3 regions of the Bradyrhizobium sp. S3.7.6 genome follow, and region 1 is predicted to be linked to each of the others. Evidence: predicted binding sites of a transcription regulator. Region 1 holds the regulator's gene; each other region holds the start of a gene.
The links. The regulator LexA, encoded in region 1, represses DNA repair genes until DNA is damaged. The targets are predictions, from matches to a motif close to TGTTCNNNNTGTGTTCNG.
Positions count from the first base shown of each region.

Region 2: ACVJ5M_RS37435 (DUF3072 domain-containing protein) is a predicted target of LexA. The motif match lies at 2,384-2,401, and genes of this name have one in related genera.
Region 3: ACVJ5M_RS35240 (ImuA family protein) is a predicted target of LexA. The motif match lies at 4,294-4,311, and genes of this name have one in related genera.

Region 1 is NZ_JBSSEQ010000001.1:4,762,046-4,768,102, reverse strand. Features, by position in the region: gene ACVJ5M_RS23050 (HAD family hydrolase) at 1-68, shown strand, start outside; gene ACVJ5M_RS23045 (hypothetical protein) at 224-418, shown strand; gene ACVJ5M_RS23040 (molybdopterin molybdotransferase MoeA) at 650-1,861, shown strand; gene lexA (transcriptional repressor LexA) at 2,038-2,739, shown strand; gene ACVJ5M_RS23030 (hypothetical protein) at 2,947-3,165, shown strand; gene ACVJ5M_RS23025 (hypothetical protein) at 3,358-3,792, shown strand; gene ACVJ5M_RS23020 (GAF domain-containing protein) at 4,016-4,957, shown strand; gene ACVJ5M_RS23015 (ComEC/Rec2 family competence protein) at 4,967-6,057, opposite strand, start outside.
Region 2 is NZ_JBSSEQ010000001.1:7,740,084-7,746,140, forward strand. Features, by position in the region: gene ACVJ5M_RS37405 (HWE histidine kinase domain-containing protein) at 1-748, shown strand, start outside; gene ACVJ5M_RS37410 (hypothetical protein) at 837-1,058, opposite strand; gene ACVJ5M_RS37415 (hypothetical protein) at 1,199-1,456, shown strand; gene ACVJ5M_RS37420 (hypothetical protein) at 1,553-1,798, shown strand; gene ACVJ5M_RS37425 (hypothetical protein) at 1,897-2,082, opposite strand; gene ACVJ5M_RS37430 (hypothetical protein) at 2,101-2,322, opposite strand; gene ACVJ5M_RS37435 (DUF3072 domain-containing protein) at 2,438-2,632, shown strand; gene ACVJ5M_RS37440 (DUF6496 domain-containing protein) at 2,705-2,992, shown strand; gene ACVJ5M_RS37445 (hypothetical protein) at 3,005-3,367, opposite strand; gene ACVJ5M_RS37450 (Do family serine endopeptidase) at 3,639-5,174, opposite strand; gene ACVJ5M_RS37455 (universal stress protein) at 5,369-6,057, shown strand, end outside.
Region 3 is NZ_JBSSEQ010000001.1:7,250,209-7,256,265, forward strand. Features, by position in the region: gene ACVJ5M_RS35225 (error-prone DNA polymerase) at 1-759, opposite strand, end outside; gene ACVJ5M_RS35230 (PHP domain-containing protein) at 671-1,960, opposite strand; gene ACVJ5M_RS35235 (Y-family DNA polymerase) at 1,957-3,543, opposite strand; gene ACVJ5M_RS35240 (ImuA family protein) at 3,446-4,228, opposite strand; gene ACVJ5M_RS35245 (putative DNA modification/repair radical SAM protein) at 4,392-5,627, shown strand; gene ACVJ5M_RS35250 (UdgX family uracil-DNA binding protein) at 5,627-6,057, shown strand, end outside.

The DNA of each region.
Region 1 (6,057 bases):
GCCTGACCACGGTCCACGTGACCTCGCCCCGCGACGTCGGGAACGCCCTCAAGGCGCTCGGAATCTGATCTCTGGCCGGCAAGCCGACGGGCCGCGAATGGAACTATTTTGCCTGGGGGCGAGGAACCAAAACCCTTTGTGCATTTTTATACGGAGTTCCCGGAACGATTGCCCCTCTCAGGACTCATGAGTCCGTTGGGAATTCTACATCGGGCTTATCGTCGTGTTGGGCAAAACCTACCTCACCAAGCAGGCCTCTCTGCTGATGAAATTCGCCAGGACCACATCGGATTCTGAGCTTTCCGCCAAGCTGATCAGCAAGGCCGCCGACCTGAAATCCCAGGCCGACCCGCTGCCTGACAGGGATCAGGGCCCCGCAGCGCCGGACGTCAGTCCGTACAAGCAGCCGGGGGGCTGACCGATGCTGGCCGTGGCTCTCGTCTTTCTCGTCCTCGCCATGGCCATCCTCGTACCGGTCTGTCTCGCCTTCTGGATCATGCCGCGGCGGACTTGATGCTCACCCTTCATCGCAGAGCGGATGACGCAGGATAAATCATCCTGCGCGGCCACTGTTTTGCCTCTGCGCCTGCACTCGGCTAGAACTCTCGCCGCCGATTTGCCCGAACGGGCCCAGCAGGAGTTTTCACCCGTGGCCCTGATGCCGGTTTCCGACGCGCTCGCTGCGGTGCTGGCGGGCGCAGAGCCGCTGCCTGAAGAGATGATCGCGCTCGACGCAGCCTTCCACCGCGTGCTCGCGCGCGACGTCGCCGCGCGGCGCACGCAGCCGCCGCAGGCGATGTCGGCAATGGACGGCTATGCGGTGCGCGCGGTCGATGCGGCGAAGATCGAATCCCAGCTCACCCTGATCGGCGAGGTCGCGGCGGGCCGCCCGTTTGCGGGATCGATCGGCGCCGGCGAGGCCGTGCGTATCTTCACCGGCGGTGTCGTTCCCGATGGCGCTGATGCGGTCGTGATCCAGGAGGACACGATCGCGGACGGCAAGCGCATCACCATCAAGGAAGCCGCCGTAACGGGGCGGCACATCCGCCCCGCCGGCGTCGACTTCTCGGAAGGCGACGTGCTGCTGCGCAAGGGAGCCCGGCTCACCGAGCGCGACCTCGCGCTCGCCGCCGGCATGAATTACCCGCAATTGCCAGTCCGGCGACGCCCGAAGGTCGCGATCCTCGCGACCGGCGACGAGCTGGTGATGCCGGGTACGACGCCGGGCCACGGCCAGATCGTCTATTCCAACGGCTACGCCCTGCACGCGCTCGCCCGCAGCGAGGGCGCCGATACCATCGACCTCGGCGTTGCCGCCGATACGCTGGAGGCCACCACGGCCGGCATCGGCCGCGCGCGGGAGAGCGGCGCCGACATCCTGATCACGACCGGCGGCGCGTCGGTCGGGGACCACGATCTGGTCCAGCAGGCGCTGAGGGACGAAGGTATCTCGATGGCGTTCTGGAAGATCGCGATGCGGCCGGGCAAGCCGATGATGAACGGGCGGCTCGGCGCGATGCGCGTGATCGGCCTGCCCGGCAATCCCGTGTCATCCTACGTTTGCGGCTTCCTGTTCATGGTGCCGTTGATTCGCGCGCTTTCGGGCCGTTCGATGATTCATCACCGCCGCGAACGCGCGGTGCTCGGCCGCGATGTCGGCGCCAACGACCAGCGCGAGGATTACCTGCGCGCACGCCTCGAGCTGCGCGATGACGGCACGCTCGTCGCCCTTCCGGTCAATCACCAGGATTCCTCGCTGCTTGCGAATCTCGCTGCGGCACAGGCACTTCTCGTGCGCGCGCCATTCGCGTCGAAGGCCGAAGCCGGCACGCCTTGCGAGGTCTTGCGGCTGCCCGTCTGAGCGCTTCGTTCGCGTGCGTTCCGCGAACTTTGTCGCGTTCACGGTAAATTAAGCAGTTGCGGAACATGTATCGAACATATAGTGTCCGTTCATGATTTGTTTCGGGAATGTAGCGGCTTACTGCTGAATTCAGCGTCTCGGAATCGAACGACATCAACCGGGGGATTTTGGTCGAGATGTTAACGCGCAAACAATACGAGCTCCTGCGGTTCATCAGCGAACGGCTGAAGGAAAGCGGCGTGCCGCCCTCCTTCGATGAGATGAAGGACGCGCTCGACCTGCGCTCGAAATCGGGCATCCATCGCCTGATCACTGCGCTCGAGGAGCGCGGCTTCATCCGGCGCCTGCCCAACCGGGCCCGCGCCATCGAGGTGATCAAGCTGCCCGAGCTTCAGGCCGCTGCCGGCAGCCGCCGCGGCTTCACGCCGAGCGTCATCGAAGGCAATCTCGGCAAGATCCGCACGACTTCGAGCCCGCCGGCGGACGAGGGCGAGCGCCCCGTCGCGGTCCCCGTGATGGGCCGCATCGCGGCCGGTACGCCGATCGAGGCCTTGCAGACCCGCAGCCACACCATCAGCGTACCGCCTGACATGCTCGGCTCGGGCGAACATTACGCGCTCGAAGTGCGCGGCGATTCCATGGTCGAGGCCGGCATTCTCGACGGCGACATGGCGCTGATCCAGCGCAACGAGAGCGCCGATACCGGCGATATCGTGGTGGCGCTGATCGACGACGAGGAGGCGACGCTCAAGCGCTTCCGCCGCCGCGGCGCCTCGATCGCGCTCGAGCCCGCCAATGCGGCCTATGAGGTCCGCATTCTGCCGCCCAACCGGGTGAAGATCCAGGGCAAGCTGATCGGGCTGTACCGGAAGTATTGATACCGGACGTGCCGGTATCGGTTATTTGGCGCCCCGCGCGCTTTGGATCGGCATCGCCGATCCGAGATTGGAGCGGACGATTGTCCGCTTCCGCTGGATAGTCTTTCTGGTTTCGCGCAGATTATCCGGCCCCTCCTCCAGCGGTAAATCCTCGGCACGCCGCACGAAGCAGCTCTGCTTCGCGGCCTTCAGGTTCGAGGAGAAGTCATGCGCCGGATCGTTCTGAGCACAATTGCTGTGGCGCCGCTGATCGCAGCATCAGCGTCGCAAGCCTTGGACGTACAAACCTTAGCCGCGCAATCGCGGCCCCATGTCCGCAAGGACACCGCCGTTAGCGAGCAAGTCCGCAAGGCCCTCGACGCCGTCGACCAACCGTCGCGGCCGGGCTGGCAGTATTCCGGCTGGTCGGCGCCTGCGGGGCGCTGACACGCGCCTGCAGAATGCAAAGGGGCGGGCTTTGTTCCTGGTGGATTCGGGAAAGTTAATGTGATTGCGGCCTGCGGCGGCGAGCCGTAGATTTGCCTACAACCCGGCAGAACGTTTGGTATTTCCACTCTGATAGAGGCCTGCGCCTCGATTAAGAGACGTGGGTCGCTATCCCTGCATGAGGAGCACCCGATGTGTGACTACAGCCTGCATGCCGTCGCGTCGCGTCCCGCCGAAGTCGGCGAGACGATCGTCACGACAACCTTCCGCGGCACCTCGACGCGCGGCTTTGCCTCCGCGGCCGATCCGACCGTCGCGGTCTGCCTGCTCCCGGGGACGGAGCTCGCCTTCGCCGACAACGTCCGCTACGACAATCGCTGGATCTGGACGCGCACCGTCAATTCGCGCGTCGGCAAGTTCGGCAAGATCGATCCGCACATTCCCGATCGCCATCATGATGCGATCGAATTCCCCGACGGCAAATCCGTGCTGGTGACGCAGCTGGTCGAAGGCCAGCGTGCGACCGTGCTGCAGCTACCGGTGACCCAGCCGCTCGGCGAGCGCGAGCACAAGCCGCAGACCATCACCGACAGCCGGACAACCATCACCCGCCTGCCGATCGGCTGATGCAGCCATTCCCGGCCGACAGGTCGGGCCAGGATTGAAATCGCCATCGCCGGCCGAGGCCGGCGAGATGGTGTCGTTTGTGTCCCGCGAAACTCCATCGGGCGGACCAAGCCGTGGCGTCTCCCACCGCACGAAGTTTGCGCTGTCCTGCCTGAATTTTGAACGTCCGTTCCGCAGCCAAATGGCCGATGCTTGGTGCGGCTTGAGACGGCGGGCACGTTCGATGAAGACCTTCATTCGCGTCGTTGAACTCTGGGTGCCTGACCGCACGCGCATGCGGCTGGAATTCGGCGGCGGCCTCTACGGCGAAGGGTTGTCCGCGTTTAGGGACGTGAGCGAGGATCTGCACTTCGGATATGACGAGGGACTTCCCGGCAAGGCCTGGGCCGGCGGCCACCCCGTGATCCTCACTAGATTCACCGATTCCTATTTCAAGCGGACCGATCAGGCCATCGCCGCCGGGCTGACCTGCGGCGTGGCGGTGCCGGTGTTTTCAGGCGAATTCCTGCAAGCCGTCATGGTGCTGTTCTGCGGCGACGACGAGGCCCATGTCGGCGCGATCGAACTCTGGCACAACGATGCCGAAACCTCCCACGAGATGGGGCTCGTCGACGGCTATTACGGCACCGCCGACATGTTCGAATTCAACTCCCGCCACACCAGATTTCCGCGCGGCTTCGGCCTTCCCGGCCGCATCTGGAAAGCCGGCCTGCCGCTGATCATCAAGGACCTGCACGATGCCAGGAGTTTTCTGCGCTGGGAGGACGCCGCCAAGGTCGGAATCAATCTCGGCGTCGGCGTTCCCTACCGGACCGGCACCGATCAGACCTGGGTGCTGACATTTCTCTCCGCGCAGGCGACCCCGATTGCGCGACGCTTCGAGATCTGGGTCCCGGACGAGGCCCGTTCGGCGCTGGTCTTCCGCGCCGGCGATTGCAGCGCGCAGACCGACCTCGCCGCGCTCTATGCGACGAAATCCATCGCCAAAGGCGAAGGCAGCATCGGCGGGGCCTGGGCCACCGGCATGCCCGCACTCAACGACGATCTCGCGCGTGACGTCTCGGTCGCGGCCTTGCAGGCCAGCGCCTCTGGGCTGAGCCAGATGGTCGTCCTTCCGGTGATCGGCAACGCCAGGCTCGACGCCGTGCTGGCCTGGTATCTGTAACCCGTCCGCTCAATCCTCGGCCTGCAGGTCGGCTTCCGATGGCGTCGCGTCGCGGTTGCGGGGAGCCGCCGCCTGCGGCGCAAGGCTCGCGCTGAAATCCGCCTCGCCGGCCGCCGCCGGCGACCACGGACGGTCTGTCCCCCTCGTCTTCGCCGCCTGAACCGCAAAACCGTCGCCGCTTCGCGTCAGCGCCAGCGCGCCTTGCCTTGCGAGACGCTGACGGCCGACAACCATCGCCGCGCAATCCGGCGGCGCCGGCCGCGCCGTCACCACCAGCGCGGCACGGCTGCAATCGTCAGCCAGTGAATCGATGCGCAAGGCCAGCGCGACCAGGCGCCCGTCGGCGAGCGGCGTCACGCAGCCGGCTTCGTCGCACGACACGCCGGCGGCCAGTGAGGCACTGCCGGCGTCGCGCGGATCGGCGTCGGCGGCGAGCCATTCCTTCAGAAGAAAACTGTCCTTGCTCGACCTGATGAGATGCAGGTGCCCATCCCTGCCCCGCACCGCGACGCTCTGGCCGTCACCGGCGATCAGGATATCGGGCTGGCGCGCGCACAGTCCCCAGAGGATCGCGGCCAACAACACCACCGCGCCGGCCCAGCGCAACGGCGTGCGCAACAAGCCCATCACGATGATTCCCAAGCTTGCCGCGATCAGCGGTGCTATGCCGAAAGCCGAGATGCGGCCGACCGCGCCCGGCAAAGCGGCCACCCAGCGCGACACCGCAACCATCCAGTCGATGCCGATCCCCATCAGCCACCAGAACGGACCATCGAGTCCGAACGGCGCTGCAATCAAGCCCAACAGGCCCGCGGGCATCACCAGGGCCGAGACCACCGGCATCGCCCCGAGGTTGGCGAGCACGCCGAACGGCGTCACGCGGTGAAAATGGAAGGCGGCATAGGGCGTGGTCGCGAGCCCCGCAATCAGCGAGGCCAGGAACAGCATCGCGATTTCGCGCCCGCCCCACATTGCAATCCGCGCGGTCGCGGAATGATCGGGCGACGCAAACAGGTTCGGCATGCCGATCTGCACCAGCGCCACCAGTCCGAGCGTCGCGGCGAAGGACATTTGAAAACTCGGATGCACAAGTGCTTCCG
Region 2 (6,057 bases), 3.0 Mb from region 1:
GGTGCGCTGGTGCGTCGGCACGGCGGCCGCGACGGTGGACCAGGGCGGCCGCGTGGTGCGCGTGAGCGGCGTCACCGTGGACATCACCGAACGCAAACGCGCGGAAGAGAGACAAAACCTGCTCGCGCGCGAGGTGGATCATCGCGCCAAGAACGCGCTGGCGCTGGCGCAATCGATCGTGCGCCTCACCCGCGCCGACGAGGTCAAGGCCTACGTCAACGCCGTCGAAGGGCGCATCAACGCGCTGGCGCGCGTGCACACGATCCTGTCGCTGTCGAGCTGGCAGGGCGCCGAACTCTCGAGGCTGATCGACGAGGAACTCGCGCCCTACTCGCTCGGCGGCCAGATCAAGCTGGCCGGTCCGGAAGTTCAGCTGGCGCCGGCGACAGCGCAGACGCTGGCGCTGGCGCTGCATGAGCTCTTCACCAACTCGGCGAAATATGGCGCGCTCTCGACGCGGTCGGGGCGGCTCGCGATCGGCTGGCAAGTCGAGGACGACCACCTCACACTGACCTGGGACGAAACCGGCGGCCCGCTGGTGAGGACGCCGAAATCCCGTGGCTTCGGCACGCGGAGCCTGCTTGCCAGTGTGGAATCGCAACTCGGCGGACAGGCGGAATTCAACTGGCGTGCCGAAGGCCTGTTGTGCCGCCTTGAGGTGCCGCTGACGCGGAAGACCGTAGCGCCGTCGGCCGCGAGCAAGTTCGACGCGGCTCCGTCCGAACCCCTTCAGCAGGCCTCAGGCTAGCGCGTCTGCGAGCGAAGTGGGCTCCGGTTCGCGCGTAAAGACAGGAATCTGGAGCTTCGGCCCTGATTCACTCAGAACCGATCATGCTCTAGCGCGTCGCGGCGACCCTCATGCTCTGCATCGCCTGCGGTTCGTCAGCGACACGTCCTTCCAGCCAGGCTTCCGTTTGCGAAAGCTCGCGCAGCGCCCGCGCGTAACGGCGGGCTGCGCTCCGCTCGGCGCCGCGCGGCAGCTTGCGCGCCTTGCGCAGCATATCCGCAGCCGCGTTGCGATAGGCCAGCGAGCGATAGAGAAAGACGACCTTACCCATATCGAATGTTCCCGTGTTGATGGCATTCATCCTCGCAAGACCGCCATGAACGTCGGATGAAGCGGGGAATGACAAAATCGTCATGACAATGGAACCCGCAATCGTCGTGCGCGTTTTATGCCACACCGCGAGGCGGTTCCATGCGCGGGAAAAAGTCGCCGAGCCTCATCTCTCCGACCGGCGTCATCAAGCTGATGACGCATGCGATGATGGGCGCAGCCCTCGGCCTTGTCTTCGGGCTCGCCCTCGTCCTGTTCAATCCGGCAGTCGCAAATTTGCTGAACCACGGCGGACATTCGGCCGCCATGGTCTTCATCATCACACTGGTGACGACGTTCGCGATCGGGGCGACGCTCACGGGCCTCATGTTCATCCTCGCCGAGGACAAGGAATTTTGAAGCGCGCGTGACGCGCACCGGGCGCTTTCGTTCGGAACTCCTGCGGCAAATGGCAGTTGGCTGCCTGCGTCAATTCAACTCAGGGAGTTCCCGCGCGTGAAAACCACCAAGCTCGCTCTTACCGTGATGTTGGCAACTGGCCTCGCCGCCGCTCCGTTCGCCGTGCAGGCCAAGTCGCATAAGGCCAAGCATGGATCCGCTATGTCCTCGTCGCAGACCACGGGTGCCAACACCAAGTCCTCCAAGGGCGCTGATCCCTCCGGTCAAGGTGGTTCTGGCCCCGGCTCCGACCAAGGCGGCACCATGACGAACAACAAGGGCGGCATGAGCAACACCAAGTGAGCTCCGGCCGACCATCAAAGGCCTCGCGGCGACGCGGGGCCTTTCGCTTTGGAGCTGGAGCTTGGAGCTGGATTGGGAATCCTTCCAGCGTCAGATCGCTAAAGCGGCCGTCCCGCGGCATTCGCCTTCACGAGATGCTCGAGCTGTGCACGTTTGCGTGCGATCAGGAGTTGGGCTGCGGCATCGTCGAGACCCTCGCGCTGCAATTGCCGGATGGCGGAGCCGAGTTCGAGAATTTCGGCGCGCAGCTTTAGAATCCGGTACGTGTCCGGGTCTTCGTCCACCGCACGCTCCCAAAATTCTCAGCGGCGCGCGATCACGCGCAGCGGACTGCCGGATGTCGTTGCAGGACGAAGGCGTACCCGCTCGCGGACGTCAGGCAGGACATCGCCGCCACCGGCCGCCTTCCATTCGCCGATCAGCAGGTTGATTTTCCGGCGCAGATCCATCTGCGCCAGGGCCTTTTCCGTGCAGTCGCGGTCGCGATTGACGAGGTCGCGCACAGACACCTCAATGTCGGCCATCTCAAGCCTCAAGGCGCTGATTTTGCGTCGAATTTCATTAATTCTGTTGTCCATGGCTTGTTAGAACAAAATAAGAACATATAGTCAAGTCAGGATTTGAGAACGGAGAGGCCAGATGCAGGTTCAGGGTAAATACGACGCCAGGGTTTTCCTCGCGGAACAGATGACGAGAGCGCAGGGGCTGAGGCTGAAGCGTCTGAGCGAGGAGGCCTATCAGCCCACCCAATACGATCGGGCTCTGTCCTCGACTGAGGCTGCGCGCCGCATTCGAGCGCTGGAAGACGAGATCGAGTTGGCGAACTCCTTCTGAGGAGCGCGGCCAGCGCATTTGGAACGTAGGGTCAGTGATGCGGTTCTTTCCCGTGGCCAAGGGAGAGAGTCGATGGCACGCAAGGCAAAGAAGCGCCGCTACTCACGCAGCGCCGGCGGTGATGTCGAGCGCGAGATGCGCCGCTATAAGAAGGGCACCGCGAAAAGCGGCCCCGGCGGTCGTGGCGGACGCGTGAAGAGTCGCAAGCAGGCGATCGCAATCGGCCTGTCGGAAGCGCGCGCGAAGGGCAAGAAGGTCCCGAAGAAGGCGTCGAAGCGGAAAACGTCCAAGAAGAAGACAGCCAAGAAGACGGCCAAGACAACGAAGAAGACCGCGAAGCGCAAGTCCAGCAAGCGGTAACGCCGATCCGGGTCAGATCATGCTGCCCGGCATGAAGCAGCGGATCGAAATCCCGAACGCAGTCTTCACCGGCCACACCATGGTGTGGCCAGCCCGGTTTGGCTCGGTGATGACGGCCTCATCAGGCACGTCCACCCACTGCCCGTCGAGCCGCACGCGATAGTGCCCATCGTGCGATTCCCAATCGGGGTCGGATACAGCAAAGCCATCTGCATCCGAGCAGCAGGGCCCGAGATGGCTGCGCAAACTGTCGAACCAGGGTTTTAGCGGCGAGTTGGCGTAGCGGCCATCGTCGCGCCCCAAGGCGCTTCCGGTCGTCAGGACAAGCGGCGCCACAAGCAGCGCACACCTCAGCGAGAGCTTCAATCGATCCATGTCGGCACCGATCAAATGCGAACCACCGGTTCCACAAGAAGGCCGGGCGTTCGAAGTTCCACTCCTGCAATTCGCCTGGGCGTCTTCATTGACGCCAAAGCCCAACACGTGATTCCCAACTGTGACGAGCGAACGCGGCTTTTTCGGACGAACCCGTCATCAACGCTGCCGTTAACGAGAATGTTATCGACACCTGTGGGAATCTTCCAGACGCGCACGAAAAAGGCGGCCCGCAGGCCGCCTTTTGAGTTTGCCGCGGGAAGCGCGAGGCTTAGGCCAGCGGCACCGCGACGAACCGCGTCGCTTCCTGGCTCTTCACCTGCAACAGCACGCTGTTCTTGCCGGATGATTTGGCCTGCGCCAGCTCGGAGCGGACATCACCGACATTGGCAACGGCCTTGCCGCCGACGTTGAGAATGACGTCGCCGGTCTGGATGCCGCGCTGCGCGGCGGGTCCCTGCGGATCGACCTCGGTCACGACGACGCCCTTCTGGCCCGCGCCCTGGACGTCGCCGGCCGGCGCCAGGCTGAGACCGAGGCGCGGCGTGCCGGTGTTCGGCTGCGCCTTGCCCTCGCCGGCCTTGGCCTGCCGCTCGTTCGGCAACTCGCCGAGGGCGAGTGTCACCGTCTTGCTCGCGCCTTTGTGGAAGACGTCGAGCTTCACGGAGGTGCCCGGCGCCAGGGTGGCAATGGTGCGGGCGAGATCGCGGGAGTCCTTGATCGCGGTACCGTTGACGGCGGTAATGACGTCGCCCGCCTCGATGCCGGCCTTCGCCGCGGGGCTGCCGTCCTGCGGATTGTCCACGATCGCGCCGCGCGCCTCCTTGAGGCCGAGGCTGTCGGCGATCTCGGCGCTCACCGGCTGCACCTGCACGCCGAGCCAGCCGCGGGTGACCGAGCCCTTGTCCTTCAGCTGCGCGACGACGAGCTTCGCGGTCGAAGCCGGAATGTCGAAGCCGATACCGACCGAACCGCCGGAGGGCGAGAAGATCGCGGTGTTCACGCCGATCACGTTGCCGTTCATGTCGAAGGCCGGACCGCCGGAATTACCCTTGTTGATCGGCGCGTCGATCTGGATGAAGTCGTCATAGGGACCGTTGCCGATGTCGCGACCATTGGCCGAGACGATGCCGGCGGTCACGGTGCCACCGAGGCCGAAGGGGTTGCCGACCGCGACCACCCAGTCGCCGATGCGCGGCTTCTGGTCGGAGAATTTGACGAACGGAAAGTCCCTCTTGCCATCGACCTTGATCAGCGCGAGATCGGTCTTCGGATCGGTGCCTACCACCTTCGCGGTGTAGCTCGTGCCGTCATCCATAGTCACCTGTACCGACTCGGCGTGATCGACGACGTGGTTGTTGGTCACGGCATAGCCGTCGGCGGAGATGAAGAAGCCGGAACCCTCGCCCGTGATCATCTGGTGGCGCTGGCGCGGCATGCCGTTCATGCCACCCGGGCCGCGGAAGCCGAACTGCCGCGAAAACTGGTCGAACGGCGAATCCTCGTCCGAATCCATCCGGTTCTGTTGCAGCATCGCGCTCTTGTCATTGTCCTGGTCGATCCTGACCCGCACCGAGATGACGGCGGGTTTGACCTTGCTGACGAGATCGCCGAAGCCCGGCGGCGTCGCGGCGGCTTCCGCCGCCTGGGCCGGCCCGATGAAGGAATTCAGACCGAACTGCGAAGAGGCGGGAGAGGCAGCGAGCACGGCCACGCCAAGCGCGGCCACGGTGCCCAGCAGCGCAAGCCGGCGCGGCTTCAATATCTTGCGGGACGTGGTGGTGTCGGAATTGACGTGATCGTTCATGTCGAAATGTCCATGTTGGGTAAGTCGCCTTGCAACCAACATGGACATCGTCACCTTACGGCGTCCCGTCCGTCCGATTAAATCTTGGCAAAGGTGCCGCGAAAATCAGGGCTGCACATTTGATGCGGCTCAACGCAGGCCCCGTGCGCCGTGATAGACTGCGGCCACTGGATGATGTCCACCGGAGGCGCGCCATGTACAAAGACATTCTCGTCCACATCCCGACCGAGCGCCCGATGAGCGCGGTGATCGACGGCTCGATCTCGCTCGCGGCGAGACTCAACGCACACGTCGACGCGGTCGCCGTCGGGTACGTCGCGAGCAGCACTGCCTACGTCCTGGATGGCGGTGCCGCCGTAGCGGCGGTGTTCGAGATGGAGCGCGAGCGCGCGGTGGAGCGTGCCGAGGCCGCGTTGGCGATATTTCGGAGCGAAGCCACGAACGCCGGCATCTCCTGCACCTGCCACCCGCTCGGCGCAATCCCGGCGGACGCAGCCGGCTCGCTCGGCGAGATGGCGCGGCTCCACGATCTCAGCATCGTGCTGCAGCCCGATCCGGCGCAAGGCTCATTCGACAATGATATGCCCGGCGAGATCCTGTTCCAGGCGGGCGGACCGGTGCTGTTCCTGCCCTACACCTTTCGTGGGTCATTCAGGGCGAACCGGATCGGCATCTGCTGGGATGGCAGCCGCCTCGCCGCCCGCGCGATGCGCGACGCCGCTCCCTTCCTGGCCCGCGCCGAGGAGATCGTGATCATCACGATCAACGAAGCCGACGCCGTTCCCGACGAAGTCTCGGCAAGCCATCTGGCAAGACACCTCGGCCGGCGCGGATTGTCGACCCGCACGGTCAGCCTGTCGGCGGCACGCGCCGACATCCAGCC
Region 3 (6,057 bases), 2.5 Mb from region 1:
ATCCGCGGGACCATGCTCGGGCGATGGCGAGGGATAGGTCACTTTCTCGATCCCGTTACGCCGTCGCAAATAGGGATGCACCATGTCGCCCTGGATTGGCCCCGGCCGCACGATCGCGACTTCGATGACAAGGTCGTAGAAGGTCCGCGGCTTCAACCGCGGCAACATGTTCATCTGGGCGCGGCTCTCGACCTGGAACACGCCGAGGGATTCCCCAGCACACAGCATGTCGTAAACCTTGGGATCGTCCTGAGGGACACTCGCCAGCACCCAGCGCTTGCCCTTGTGGTGGTCGATCAAATCAAAACATTTCCGGATGCAGGTCAGCATGCCCAGCGCGAGCACGTCGACCTTCATCATGTTGAGCGCGTCGACGTCGTCCTTGTCCCATTCGATGAAGGTGCGGTCGTCCATCGCGGCGTTGCCGATCGGCACATAGGTGTCGAGCCGGTCCTGCGTCAGTACATAGCCCCCGACATGCTGGGAGAGATGGCGCGGGAATTCGATCAGCTCGGTCGCGAGCTCGACCGCGAGGTTGATCATGGGATTGTTGGGATCGAGCCCGGCCTGCCTGACCTGCATGTCGTTGAGGCCCTTGCCCCAGCTTCCCCAGACGGTGTCGGCAAGCGCAGCGGTGACGTCCTCGGTCAGGCCCAGCGCCTTGCCGACGTCACGGATGGCGCTGCGCGGGCGGTAATGGATGATCGTGGCGATGATCGCGGCGCGGTGGCGGCCGTAGCGGCGATAGACATATTGCATCACCTCCTCGCGCCCGCGAATGCTCGAAATCGACGTCGATGTCAGGCGGCTCCAGCCGCTCCTTGGAGATGAAGCGCTCGAACAGGAGATCGACGCTGGTCGGATTAACGGAGGTGATGCCGAGCACGTAGCAGACCGCTGAGTTCGCCGCCGATCCCCGCCCCTGGCACAGGATGTTCTGGCTGCGCGCATAATGCACGATGTCGTGCACGGTGAGGAAGTAGTGCGCGTATTTCAGCTCTGCGATCAGCGCGAGCTCTTTCTTCAGGGTCGCGCGAAGCTTGTCATCGATGTTGCCGCCGAAATATGTCTGCACGCCCGCCCAGGTCAGATCCTCCAGATGCCCCTGCGCGGTCTTGCCCCGCGGCACAGGTTCGTCCGGATACTGGTATTTGAGTTGGTCGAGCGTGAAATCGATCTTGCCCGCAAAGCGCATGGTCTCCGCGATCGCCTCGGGAAAATCTCGGAACAGCCGCGACATTTCGCGTGGCGTCTTCAGGAAGCGCTCGGCATTGGCTTCGAGCTTCCGTCCGACCGCCTCGATCGTGGTCTTTTCCCGGATGCAGGTGAGCACGTCCTGGAGCGGGCGGCGGCCGGGATGGTGATAGAGCACCTCGTTGGTTGCGAGCAGCGGCACGTTTGCTTTGGCGGCGAGATCATCGAGCCGCGCCAGGCGGCGGCGGTCGTCGCCGCGATAGACCAGGCTCGCCGCCAGCCACACGCCCTCGGCGCGGCTGTCCTTAAGCTTGGCGAGAACATCCAGCGCCTGCGCGGGCTCGAAGCGATGCGGCAGCGTCAGGACCAGGAGCTGGCCCTCGGAAAACTCAAGAAGGTCGACAAAAGTGAGATGGCATTCGCCCTTCTCGATCCGCGTGATGTCGTCGCCGCGCTTGCCCCTGGTGAGGAGCTGGCACAGCCGGCCATAGGCGGCGCGGTCGCGCGGATAGACAAAAATGTCGGGCGTTCCGTCGATGAAAACGATGCGCGCGCCGATCAGCAATTTCGGCTTGTGCAGCACCTTGTCATTGTCGAGCTCCTTGTAGGCGCGCACGACGCCGGCGAGCGTGTTGTGGTCGGCAATGCCGATCACGGGAATGCCGAGGATGCTCGCCTGATGCACATAGGCGCGCGGATCCGAGCCGCCGCGCAGGAAGGAGAAGTTGGTGGTGATGCCGATCTCGGCATAAGCGGGCGTGTTCATGCGAAGAGACCGTGCACATACCAGTTGGGGGGAATGGGTTTACCTTCGTCGTCGAACACCTCTCCTTCGTAAAGACCGTCGCGAAAGATCCAGAAGCGCAGGCCTTCGGCATCCTCGATGCGGAAATAATCCCGCGTCAATTGCTTGCCGTCCTGCCGCCACCATTCCATCGCGATGCGCTCGGGCCCTTCCACCCGCACCACCGCATGCAGCGCGCGCCGCCAGGTGAACTGATGCGGCGGGCCGTCGGGCACGGTCGCGAACGGCACCTTGATCGGCTCCGGTCTGTCGAACAGCCGCAGGGGGCGCAGCGGCGGCTCGCTCTCGGCGCGCGCCGGCCATTCGGCCTGCATGGCCACGGCGAGATGGTGCTGGGCAGGCGCGGCCAGCACCGCACATTCCGGGATATGGGTATCCTCAGGCAAATGCACGACGACGCGCTTTCCGCCGATGCGCGCGGCGATGCGGTCGATCAGCGCGGCGAGCTCGTCATTGTCATGGACATGGGCGTCGAGATCGCGCTGCTCCTGCACCACGATCTCGGTGCGGCTTGCCGACAGTCGTACCATGTCGAAACCGAAGCCGGGATCCAGCGGATCGGCGAGCGCATCGAGGCGCTCGCGGAACAGCCGGTCGATGACTTTGCTTTGCGTGACCGGCCGCCCGGTCTCGACCATGATCGCGCGCACCACGCCGTCGGTGCGAAAGAAGGCGGCTTCCAGGCGCCGCGCACCCTTGCCCTGCTTCTCCATGGACGCGATCAGCGTGTCGGCCAGCCGCGACAGCGTCATCGCGATCATGGTGTCGGTGGCGATCGGTTCGGCAAAGCGCTTCTCCACGATGTAATCCGGCAGCGGTTTGCGCGGATTGATCGGGGCATCGCCATGCCCCTGCGCATGCGCGAGCAGCGTGGAGAACCGCGCGCCGAACCGCGCCGTGATCTCATGCGGCTCGCGCGAGGCGACATCGCCGATGGTTTTCAGGCCGGCGCGACGCAGGCCCGTGGTGATGGCCTCGCCCGCACCGAGCGCGGACACCGGCAGCCGGCTGACCGCCGCCGCCTCCCCGCCATCGGCGACGATGGTGCCGGAGGCCTGCCGCGTCAGCGTGCGCGCGCAGACCGAGGTGCCGGCGATCGCCGCGCTGACGGCAAAACCCTGACGGGCGAGCCCGCGGACGAAGGTCTGCAACAACGCAGCCTCGCCGCCGAACAGATGCGCGCAGCCGGTGATGTCCAGAAACAGCCCGTGCGGCGGATCGAGCGCCACCAGCGGCGTGAAGCGATCGCACCAGTCGGCGACGTCGCTGAGCGTCTTCGCATCGGCCACGACATCGGCGTCGAACACTTTCAAGTCCGGACACATCGCCCGTGCATTGGCCAGGGGCTGGCCGATGTGCAAGCCGAGGCGCTCGGCGGCTTCGTCCAGCGCATGGATCACCAGCGCATTGTTGTCCTTGATGACGACGATGCTCGGATCATTGGTCTTACCCAGCGCGCCGAAGAACCGCTGAATCCGATCGATGGGCAGGCGTGGCAGCCACAGGCTGAGGATACGTCGACGGTTCAGAGAACTGGCACTCATCACATTTCCATTCCATGATCCACCGGCCGCAGGGGCCATGACGATTGCGCAAGAGCTCGGCATCGAAGCGCGGCGCGCCCCAGGCACTCCATGCCGGGCCCGGCGGCGAATGCGCCGCGCGCAGCATCCATCGCGTCTCCGCGGTCGAGGGCAGCGGCTGCGCGGCCATCCGCAACATCAGGCCGGTGACACCGGACGATTGCGCGGCCAGTGTCAGCTTACGGCTCGCCACGAGATCGAACTGCCGCGTCTCACCCCAGAGCTCGAGCACGACGGCGCCAAGCGCGTCGCAGGCGAGCGCATCGGCCGAGGTCCGCAACGCGCTCTCGACATCGGCGGCGCGCACCATCACCACGCGGCGCGGATCGAGACCGATCTCGGCAAGCCCGCTCATCGACAGCGCGCCGGTCTCGAGTTCCGAAAAATCCTGCCGCACCCACAGCAGCGGCCGGCGCCGCGAGACACGCCCCGCAAGCCCCATGACAAAACCCGTCGCGGCGGTTCCCTGCCGGCCCTCGCAAAACACCTCGTGGATCACCGCGCGCGCGAGCCCGCCCTTCAGCGCGCTGTCGACCTCGTCGTGGCCGAGCGCGACGCGATCGTGCTGATGCACGACCTCCGCCGTCTCGATGCGCTCGATCTGGCCGCGCAAGGTCGCAAGCGCGTTCATCCGTGCGCCGCTCATATACGCCGCTCCTTCAGAGGTGATTGCCGAGGTTCTCAAAAATAAGAACCTGCGGCTGGCTCATTTGTTCATGATATGTTCTAATATAAAGCTAACAGCGGCCGGGGAGTCAATCGAATTGGTGCTCATCCGGATTCGTAAGCTGAATCAAAGGGATTCCACGATGGACGTACAACGCAAGCTGGAGATTCTGGCTGATGCCGCCAAATACGATGCGTCGTGCGCCTCCAGCGGCACCGAGAAGCGGGATTCCAGCGACGGCAAGGGCATGGGCTCGACCGCACCGGGCATGGGCATCTGCCATTCCTACGCGCCGGACGGACGCTGCATCTCGCTGCTCAAAGTGCTCCTGACCAACGCCTGCAATTACAACTGCCTTTATTGCGTCAACCGCGCCTCTTCCAACGTGCCGCGTGCCCGCTTCACCATCGACGAAGTGGTCAAGCTCACGCTCGACTTCTACCGGCGCAATTACATCGAGGGCTTGTTTCTCTCCTCCGGCATCATCCGCAGCCCCGACTACACCATGGAGCAGGTGGTCAGCGTCGCGCGCAAACTGCGCGAGGAGCATCACTTTCGCGGCTACATCCATCTCAAGACCATTCCCGAGGCCGACGACGCGCTGATCGCGGAAGCCGGCAAATATGCAGATCGCCTCTCCATCAACATCGAGATGCCTGAGGAGACGAGCCTGCAGCAATACGCACCGGAAAAGGATGTGCGCGCGATCCGCCGCACCATGGGCCGGCTGCGGCTGAAGCTCGACGAGGCTGAGGAAAACCGCAGCACAAAGACGAAGGCGAGGCCGCAGCGCTTCGCGCCCGCCGGACAGAGCACGCAGATGATCGTCGGCGCCGACGCGGCCTCCGATCACACCATTCTCCACACCAGCTCCAATCTCTATGGCTCCTACAGGCTGCGGCGCGTCTATTACTCCGCCTTCAGCCCGATCCCCGATGCCAGCCGCGCTTTGCCTCTGGTACAGCCGCCGCTGCTGCGCGAGCACCGGCTCTACCAGGCCGACTGGCTGATGCGGTTCTACGGTTTCGACGTTGCGGAGATCGTCGATGACAACGCGATGCTGCCGCTCGACATCGATCCGAAGCTCGCCTGGGCGCTGCGCCATCGCGACCGCTTCCCGCTCGACGTCAACCGCGCCAGCCGCGAGGAGCTGTTGCGCGTGCCCGGCTTCGGCACCAAGGCGGTCGAACGCATCATCGCGACCCGGCGCACCACCACGATCCGCCTCTCCGATCTCGCGCGGCTGCACGTGCCCCGCAACAAGGCGCTGCCTTTCATCGTCCTCAGCGATCACCGCCCCGCGCCGCACCGCCTCGACGAGGCGCGGCTGATCGAACGGTTCAAGCCGAAGGCAACACAACTGGGGTTTGGCTTCTGATGCAGTACATCACCCTCGACACCGAAACCGATTTCGACGGCTGGCGCAAAGCCGCGCGGTCGCTCGTGCTGCATCATGTGCCGCCAACCGATGCCACCTGGACCGTACAAGGCGGCGAAGCCGAGCTGTTCGCACCGCCCGCGCCGTCTCCGATATTTGAGGTGAACGACGGCACCTTCAACGTCTCGGCAAAATTCGTCGAGCTCGCCAAGGCCGCGATCCTGCATCGCGACGGCGAGCGCTTTGCGATCCTCTATCGCCTGCTCTGGCGCTTGAAAGACAATCACGATCTCATCGAGGTCGCGACCGATCCCGATGTCGCGCAAGTCACCGCCATGGCAAGAGCAGTCCATCGCGACGAGCACAAGATGCATGCCTTCGTGCGCTTCCGCGAGATCGGACGCGAGCGCGCGGCGCATTACGTCGCCTG